One region of the Cetobacterium sp. NK01 genome, then DNA from elsewhere that is predicted to be linked to it. Evidence: riboswitches for the same ligand, from Rfam matches in the RefSeq annotation. Region 1 holds a riboswitch; each other region holds the start of a gene.
The links. A riboswitch is a leader RNA that binds a small molecule or an ion and turns the genes downstream of it on or off. The one in region 1 is predicted to bind cobalamin.
Positions count from the first base shown of each region.

Region 2: linked by a shared signal. The riboswitch ahead of NON08_RS05340 (sirohydrochlorin cobaltochelatase) and the one ahead of NON08_RS07585 (TonB-dependent receptor) in region 1 are both predicted to bind cobalamin.
Region 3: linked by a shared signal. The riboswitch ahead of NON08_RS10935 (TonB-dependent receptor) and the one ahead of NON08_RS07585 (TonB-dependent receptor) in region 1 are both predicted to bind cobalamin.
Region 4: linked by a shared signal. The riboswitch ahead of NON08_RS10760 (cobyric acid synthase) and the one ahead of NON08_RS07585 (TonB-dependent receptor) in region 1 are both predicted to bind cobalamin.

Region 1 is NZ_JANIBO010000001.1:1,552,311-1,554,520, reverse strand. Features, by position in the region: gene NON08_RS07585 (TonB-dependent receptor) at 1-1,208, opposite strand, end outside; cobalamin riboswitch at 1,234-1,403, opposite strand; gene NON08_RS07580 (methylated-DNA--[protein]-cysteine S-methyltransferase) at 1,523-1,999, shown strand; gene putP (sodium/proline symporter PutP) at 2,015-2,210, opposite strand, start outside.
Region 2 is NZ_JANIBO010000001.1:1,056,797-1,059,006, forward strand. Features, by position in the region: gene NON08_RS05335 (ABC transporter ATP-binding protein) at 1-888, opposite strand, end outside; cobalamin riboswitch at 1,050-1,229, shown strand; gene NON08_RS05340 (sirohydrochlorin cobaltochelatase) at 1,351-2,193, shown strand.
Region 3 is NZ_JANIBO010000002.1:357,940-360,149, reverse strand. Features, by position in the region: gene NON08_RS10945 (META domain-containing protein) at 1-253, shown strand, start outside; gene NON08_RS10940 (C40 family peptidase) at 276-707, shown strand; cobalamin riboswitch at 835-1,012, shown strand; gene NON08_RS10935 (TonB-dependent receptor) at 1,169-2,210, shown strand, end outside.
Region 4 is NZ_JANIBO010000002.1:328,543-330,752, reverse strand. Features, by position in the region: gene NON08_RS10765 (hypothetical protein) at 1-528, opposite strand, end outside; cobalamin riboswitch at 712-890, shown strand; gene NON08_RS10760 (cobyric acid synthase) at 1,017-2,210, shown strand, end outside.

The sequences.
Region 1 (2,210 bases):
CCCGAATCAGAATATAAATAGCTTCCTGTCAGTTCTATTGCATCTTCTTTAAACTTTCTTGTTGCAAATCTATCTCCCTTGTATTCAATATTTTGCCTTCTGTATCCTTGAGTAAATCTAAACTTCTCTATTGTAGAACTATTTATTATAAATCCACCTAAAGAGTTTTTTTCAGATTTTCCATTTCCATAAGCAAAATCTCTTGTCTCTCCCTGATAAATATCTCCACCAAATACAACATAATTCTCATCTAAATATGAATATTTAAGTTGTGGCTTTAAATATTTAACTTCTGTCTTGTAATTACTTCCATTTGAAGAGTAGTTTTCATGAGCATATCTTCCTAATAGTTTAAATTCTAAATCAGAATTTATATTATATAAGTAATCTCCTACAAAATTATTTTTCTCTGTTTTTCCATCAATTCTCCAAGCATTTGGATTAGATTGTGTTCTGTCTTCATTAACTTCATCTTTAGTCAATGCTCCCGGAGCTTTAAAATCATTTTTAGAATAATTATATTTAAATTTTAACTCTCCATCATTAAGTTTATATCTACTTCTAAATCCAAAACTTTGTAAATCATCTTTAGAATAATCCCTATATCCATCTTTTTCTTTTTTCAAATAATCTACTTCAACTAAAAGCTTTTCTCCTATTTTAGTTCCATATGTAATTTGCTGTTTTTTTAATCCATAAGATCCTATTTCACTATTTAAGCTTCCATAATTTTTTTTATTTTCAGGTGCTTTTGTCACTATATTTATTGTTCCTCCAACTGCTCCATCTCCGTATAAAACTGACCCTCCAGAAGGTATTACTTCAATTCTCTCTATATTATCTACTGGAATATTGCTTGTTTGATATCCTGATAAATCAATCGAATTAATTGGCGCTCCATCAACTAATACTATAACATTTGACTTTGCTGTAGGCCCTTGACCTCTTATATCAAAAGCGGCATCTGCTCCACCCATCTCTTTTACAGTGACACTTGATACTAATTTTAAAGCTTCTGCTACTGTTTTCGCTCCCCTTTGCGTTATCTCTTCCCCTGTTAATACAGTTATATTTTTAGGTATATCTGCTATTGTTGTCTCTGTATTTTCACTTGTTATAACACTTTCTTCTAACTTCACAACCTTGTCTTGTCCCATTGATAAACTAGATGCAAGAATCAATCCTGCAATATAAAATCTTTTTTTCATTTAATTTAATCCTCCCATTCTGTCACTCGCAGTTTATTTTTATGGCAGGTATCCTGACTCAACTTCATCCTCCAATAGCCCTTCCCAGTTTCCCAGTGGTTTATCTATTTTTGTCCATTTTACAGTGGCGTGACCGTTTAAGCTTTTCACTTAATTCCCTTTTAATTTATAAAAACCATAACGTCTTATTATACTATAATCACTTCATTTTTAAAAGTTTTAAACAATAAGTGAACAAAATATATTTTAAATTAACCTTGATTTATTTATATTTTTTAAGTACAATTTAGATAAAAAATTTTTAAGGAGAGTTTATGAAAAATATTATCCCAGGTTATTTTTATATTTTTGACACTCCATTTGGTTTACTTAAAATTGAAGAATTAAATAATGAAATTATTAAAATTGAACTTAACAACCCTACTTCAAATAGAACTTTTAAACTTACAAAATTTTTAAAAGAGTCGTTTAAAGAGATTGATGAATTTCTAAATGGCAAGAGAAAAAAATTTACATTTAAAATAAATCCTATTGGAACAGAGTTCCAAAAATCTGTTTGGACAGCATTACTTAATATTCCTTATGGAGAAGTTAAAACTTATAAAGATATTGCAATTGCTATTGGCAATCCTAAGGCATGTAGAGCTGTGGGATTAGCAAACAACAAAAATCCCATCCCCATAGTTATTCCTTGTCATAGAGTAATTGGTTCTAATGGCAAACTAACTGGATATGCCTATGGATTATCTATAAAATCCCATTTACTTAATTTAGAAAAAGGTGCAAAATAATTTTGCACCTTTTTTTTAAGCTTCAACTACATTTTTAAAAACTACTTTCTCTACTATATAAACCGTTATTAAATTAGTAAAAAATCCTGGTAATAACTCATACATATAACTATCTAATCCTAAAACTTTCCACATTAAAAATATAAACATTCCAACTAAAATTCCCGATAAAACACTTTTACTATTCACATTTTTAAAATAAAGCACCGAT
Region 2 (2,210 bases), 500 kb from region 1:
ACCAACCATTCTCATAATTCTAAGTCTAAAACGATCAACTAAAAGTAAGAAAGATAAAATAACTCCCATTGTAACTCCATCTTTTATATAGAGATAACCACCAGCCAAAATAATTATAAGTTGTGTTATATTTGAGTAAAAAGTAACTCCAGAAACAATTAAGCTAGAAGGGACCATATTTCTCTTTTCACTTTCTAAAAGAGTAGAGTTTTTTTCAAAAAATCTTTTCTGTGCATAATCTTCTAAATAATTATCTTTTAAAAAAGCAATTGTTCTTAAAATATCATGAAGATTAGCAGAAAGTAGACCTGAATTTTTTCGAACATTTCGATGTCCCGCTTTCATTTTTTTATTTTCTCTATAAACAAATATTAATGTTAATGGTAAAGGAAATAAGGTAATCAATGAAAGTTTTAAATCAAAATCAAACATAATAAAAATAGAGGCTAAAATAGTTATAACAGAGAAAATGAAATCTTCTAAACCTCTATGACAAAGAGTAGAAACACTATCTAAGTCATTAATAACTCTAGATATTAAATCTCCACTTTGATTTTTCTTAAAAAATTCACTAGGTTGATTTAAAAGTTTACTTAAAAGGTCATTTCTCATACTTTGTTTAATCTTACTTCCCATTAATTTTCCATTGGCTTGTGAATTAACAGCGAAGATTAATCGTAAAATATAAAGAACTATTAAAACTACAGAAAATTTTAACAGTAGATTAATATTTTTAGATGGAAGAGCATCATCAATTAAATTTTTAATTAAAAGAGGAGAGTAAACGTCAATAGCAGTCATAGCTAACCTAACACTTAAAAAGAGAATAAGAAGTTTATTTTCCTTTTTTAAATAGTAAATAAGAGTTCCAAAAGATGTCTTTTTCATAAAAAATTTCTCCTTAATATACATTTCTTTCTAACTTTAATAGTAACTTTTTTTTTATATAAAAGTCAATACTTAGCATAATAAATAATATAAATAATAGATGATAATGTTATAAATTTTAGATAATTTGATTGAAATTTGTACGATAAAGTGTTAATATTAATTAGATAAACTGTAATGGTTCAATTTGATTAAAAGGGAATTGAGTGTAAATCTCAAACGGTCCCGCCACTGTATAGAGGATGAAAATAGCAATACCACTGAGGTAATTTTAACCTTGGGAAGGGCTGTTAGTAGGGTGAATCTAAGTCAGGAGACCTGCCATTATTTAAAATTCTGCGAGGACAGAGAAGGTAAAGAAAATTACGCTTCTCTTTTAGTATTTCCAAAAGGGAGGTTTTTTTTATTGGTGAAAATTTTTGATTTAAAATAGTATATTAAAATGATATAGGGAGATTAGGTATGAATTTTTACAAAAACATGGAAAAAGGTGCAATTATAGCAGCACATTTTGGAACAACACACGAAGATACAAAAGAAAAAACAATAGATATAATAAATGAAAAATTAAAGAAAGAGTTTGATAAACTTGATTTTTTTCAAGTTTATACATCAAGAATTATAAATAGAATATTATCTAAAAGAGGTATTGAAAATTTAAATACTTCTCAAATTTTAGAGAAATTAATAGAACAAGGCTATCAACATGTAATTATACAACCTACTTACATAATAAATGGAACAGAGATGGAAGCTCTTAAAAGAGAAGTAGAGATTTACTCTGATAAATTTGAAGATATTAGAGTAGGAACTCCTTTATTGACAGAAGTGCAGGATTATTTTAACTTAATTGAAGTTATAGAAAAAGAAATTGGCAATTTAAAACACGATGAAGGTGTTGTAATGATAGGACATGGAACAGAACATCCAGCATTGTCAGCATATCCTATGCTGGCCTACATAACTAGAGATTTAAAAAACTCTATATATATTGGGACTGTTGAGGGATATCCTAGTTTAGAAAATGTTGTGAAAGAATTAAAAAGAGATAATAAAAGAAAAGTTACTTTAATGCCTCTTATGTTTGTGGCAGGAGATCATGCTAAAAATGATATAGCAGAAGATTGGAAAGAGGCTCTAGAAGAAAATGGTTTTGAGATAGAGGTAAATTTAAAAGGACTGGGAGAGATTGAATCTATTCAAAATATATTTATAGAGAAAGCTAAAGAGTTAGAATCTAGACAACCTGAAGACATATTAGTAAAAAAAGCAGAGTATGCTAAAGGAAGAAAAGCTTCTCATTAATTGGAAGAGTTAAACTC
Region 3 (2,210 bases), on a different contig from region 1:
TATTAATTTTGACAAAGATAAAGTAACTGGAACTTCTGGAGTTAACAGATATTTTGCAAACTATGTGTTAGATGGCAATAAGATATCTATTAAAGATCCTGGATCTACAAGAATGATGGGGCCTGAAAATTTAATGGTACAAGAGCAGGAATATTTGAAAAATCTTAAAGAATCAAAAGAGGTAGAAATTACAAAAGATGGATTTATAATAATTACATCAGCGGGAGAAAAATTAAACTTTGTTAAAAAATAGTTCTTTTTTTAAAACTCTGCTTTTGTTAGTTTTGATTTTTTTTACAGGATGTTCATCAGCTAGAATTAGTGAAAGAGAAAGAAATGAAAGAATTGCTAAAATAACATCTTTTTATAAAGAATGGAAAGGTACTAGATATAAAATGGGAGGAACATCAAAAAGTGGCGTGGATTGTTCAGCCCTAATGCAGCATTTATATAAAGAGAAATTTGCATTGGATTTGCCAAGAACAACGAAAAATTTATCTCAAGAGGGCGATAAAGTAAAAAAACGTAATTACTGGGAAGTTGGAGATTTAGTGTTTTTTAAAATTGGTTGGAGAAAAACTCATCATGTTGGAGTATATTTAGGAGATAATAGATTTTTACATGCATCTACTTCTAAAGGGGTTATAATTTCAGAGGTAGATGGTTATTGGGATGATCACTTTTGGCAAGTTAGAAAAATATTATAGTAATAAAATTAAAAAGGGAGGGTTAAAGACTCCCTTTTTATATTACAAAAAATAGCAAAAATTTTAGAAATTATTCAAAAAATAAATACTATATTCAAATAATTGACAAATTGAAATTAAAGTATTATATTGTAAAAGTATTTTAAATGCCAAAAGGCTTAATAGAGGAAGATGGGTGAGAATCCCACACAGCCCCAAGCTACTGTATTGCAGACGAAACTAATAAACCACTGGAAAAAATCTGGGAAGGATTAGAAGTAGGATGAAGCTGAGTCAGGAGACTTATTTAAAATTTAGTTTTTTGTTTTTCGTGGGGGAAAAATAAGAAATAAGAGTATATTTTATGACATGATTTTTTGTAATTAAATAAAAACTCCTAATTTCTAATAAAAGCTAAAGTTTAAGAAGTCTTTGGTTTTTTATTAGATTTTTTTATTTTAAAAGAGCAATTGGAGGAAAACATGAACAAAAAATTATTGTTACTGTCTTTACTTGTTGTGACAAATGCAACAAGAGGAAATGAAAATAAAAATTTTGTAAAATTAGAGGATACGGTTATTACTACCCAAAACTTTGAAACAACAGTTAGAGATACTCCCACAAATATTTCTATTATAACAGCAGAGGAAATTGAAAAAAGTGGTTCAACAAATTTAGTTCAAGTTTTAAGAGATGTACCAGGGTTATTTGCTAGAGAATATGCGGGTGGTGAAATAAGATTTGATTTAAGAGGACAAAACCCAATGTACGCTAATAAAAATATTATTGTTACAATAGATGGTGTTCCTATAAATAGAACAGGTTTAGGAAGTTCTGATAGCTATAATCTTTCTCAAATTCCTGTTGAAAGAATTGAAAGAATTGAAGTTATTCCAAGTGGTGGAGCAGTTTTATATGGTGATGGTTCTGTTGGAGGTATCATTAATATTACTACAAAAACAGTTGAGGATAGACAAAACTACGGTTCTATAAATTTTAATGCTGGAAGTCACGGGTTATTTTCAGAAAATATAACTTACGGAACTAAAATTGGTAATAATTTTCTAAATGAGATTTCATTTAGTAAGTATAATTCTCATGGATCAGGAAGAAAATTATCTGATGGAACTAAAGAAAAAGTTGATAAATACTCTTTTGATTATACAGGAAAATATCTTTTAGATAATGGTGATATAGAGTTTAAATATAGTCATGCAAAATCTGAGACTCACTTAGGAGGAACAATACCTCAATATATATTTGATGAAAATATTAAATATGCATCAAAATTTTCAAAAAGTAAATATGAATTAAATGATTTTTACTTAAAATATAGGGCAGAAGTTTCAGATAGTTTAGAATCTGTAACTTATATTAATTATTTACATAACGATTATTCTCCTTATTCAGGAGGTTTTTATAACACTAATAGATATAAAGAAAGAAAAGAATATGTAAAATCTCAATTAAAATACAAATATTTAGAAAATAATTATCTTATTTTTGGAGCGGACTACTCACATC
Region 4 (2,210 bases), on a different contig from region 1:
TTCAGCTTCTACAGTTTTTTCTTCGCTTTGTAAAGTGCTATAGCTTTTTTCACACTCTTCAATAAAATTTGACAAACTTTTTTTGAAAAAATATTTTAGCTCAAAAGACACTATAGGGTGAAAACTATGTTTACTTTCTAATAAAATAGTCTCTAGGTGAATGTTACATTTATTTTCATTTATTTCATTTAAATGAAGATTAGTTTCTATTTTAAATTTATCTCCCTCTGTTAGTATAAAATCTAATCCTTTGTTTACCTCTGGTTTTTTTAAATATAACTTATGTGTTTTGTTACCAAAGGTAACATCTAACAAAAAAGCCTCATCATTTACAGCAGCATTAACTTTTGTATTTAAAATATCTTTAACTTTAAGATCTTCATATGATTTATTTGAATTTTTTGCTCCTACTAACCATTTTTTTAAATTTCTTGGGTTTAAAGCAAAAAGTTCTACAAACATAGGAGGTACATTAATAATTTTATCCTCAATAATAAGAGGTTGTTTATTTGTTTTTACATCATTCATATTTAATCACTCCCTTATAAAATTTAATATTGTCACATTTAATTTACGAATAAATTTTGTTTTTCTTTTTTATTTCTTGAAAGTTTTTATATGAAAATATATACGTAAAATTAAGTTTAATTTTTAAACATAAACTTTTAAAAAAGGTTGACTTGTGCATAATCATTATGTATAATTATGATAAATATGTATAATATTTATGGTTCAATAATTTGATTAAAAGGAAAGTTGAGTGAAAATCTCGCACGGTCCCGCCACTGTAAGGAGGACGAAATTAGACTAAGCCACTGTAGTTTTTATGGGAAGGCCTAAGAGTAGGATGAATCTGAGTCAGGATATCTGCCATGAATATAAAAGAAAATATAAAATCTGCGGTGAACAGATTTGTATTTAGAACTGTCAATTTCAATTCTAATTAGCAATATTCTATTCATTTTCGCATTTTTTATATTTCCGCTAAACTTCACAAATTTAGGAGAAATGATATTATGAAACATAAGAACATAATGGTTGTTGGGACGTCTTCAGGAGCAGGGAAGAGTATAACAGTTACAGGCTTATGTAGAGCATTTTTTAAAGATGGATACACAGTTTCACCTTTTAAATCTCAAAATATGGCACTGAACTCTTATATAACAAAAGATGGACATGAGATGGGGCGAGCACAAGCTCTTCAGGCGATGGCATGTGAGATAGAAGCTCACTATACAATGAATCCTATTTTATTAAAACCCACAGGGGATAGAAGGATTCAAGTGATTGTCAACGGAAAGTCTATCGGAAATATGGGAGGACTTGAATACGGAGATTATAAATCAAAGTTAAAAAAAGATATAATTCAAGCTTATAATACGATTAAAGATGAAAATCAAATATGTGTTATAGAGGGAGCAGGAAGCCCTGTAGAATTAAATATAAAGCAAGATGATATAGTAAACATGGGATTAGCTGAAATGGTTGATGCTCCTGTTATTTTAGTTGCAGATATTGATAGAGGTGGAGTTTTTGCATCAATTTATGGAACAATATCTCTTATGGAACCAGAAGAGAGAGCTAGAGTAAAAGGTGTAATTATAAATAAGTTTAGAGGAAATGTTGATATATTAAAACCAGGATTAGAAAAAATAGAGGAACTGACAGGAGTTCCAATTTTAGGAGTTATGCCATACTTTGAACTAGACATAGAGGATGAGGATGGGGTAACAGAAAAATTTAATAAGATTAAATCAAAAACTGCAGATATAACAGTTTCGGTTATAAAATTAAAACATATATCGAATTTTACAGATATTGATGCTTTACTAGCAAATAAAGATGTAAATGTTAATTATGTGACATCATTTCATGAACTAGGAAATGAAGACATGATAGTTATACCTGGATCTAAAAATACAATAGATGATTTAAAAGATATAAAAGAGAAAGGAATCGCACAAGAGATTATAAAAATGTCTAGAAAAGGAACTCCTATTATTGGGATATGTGGAGGATTTCAAATTTTAGGAGAAAAAGTGTTAGATCCTTATGGAATAGAGGGAGATATAAAAGAACTTCCAGGACTAGGACTTTTAGACATAGAAACTACAATGGAAAAAGAGAAGGTAACAACACAGTATACAGGATTATTAAAAGGAGAAACTGGGTTATTAAAAGGATTAGGAGATATTCAAGTTAAAGGTTAT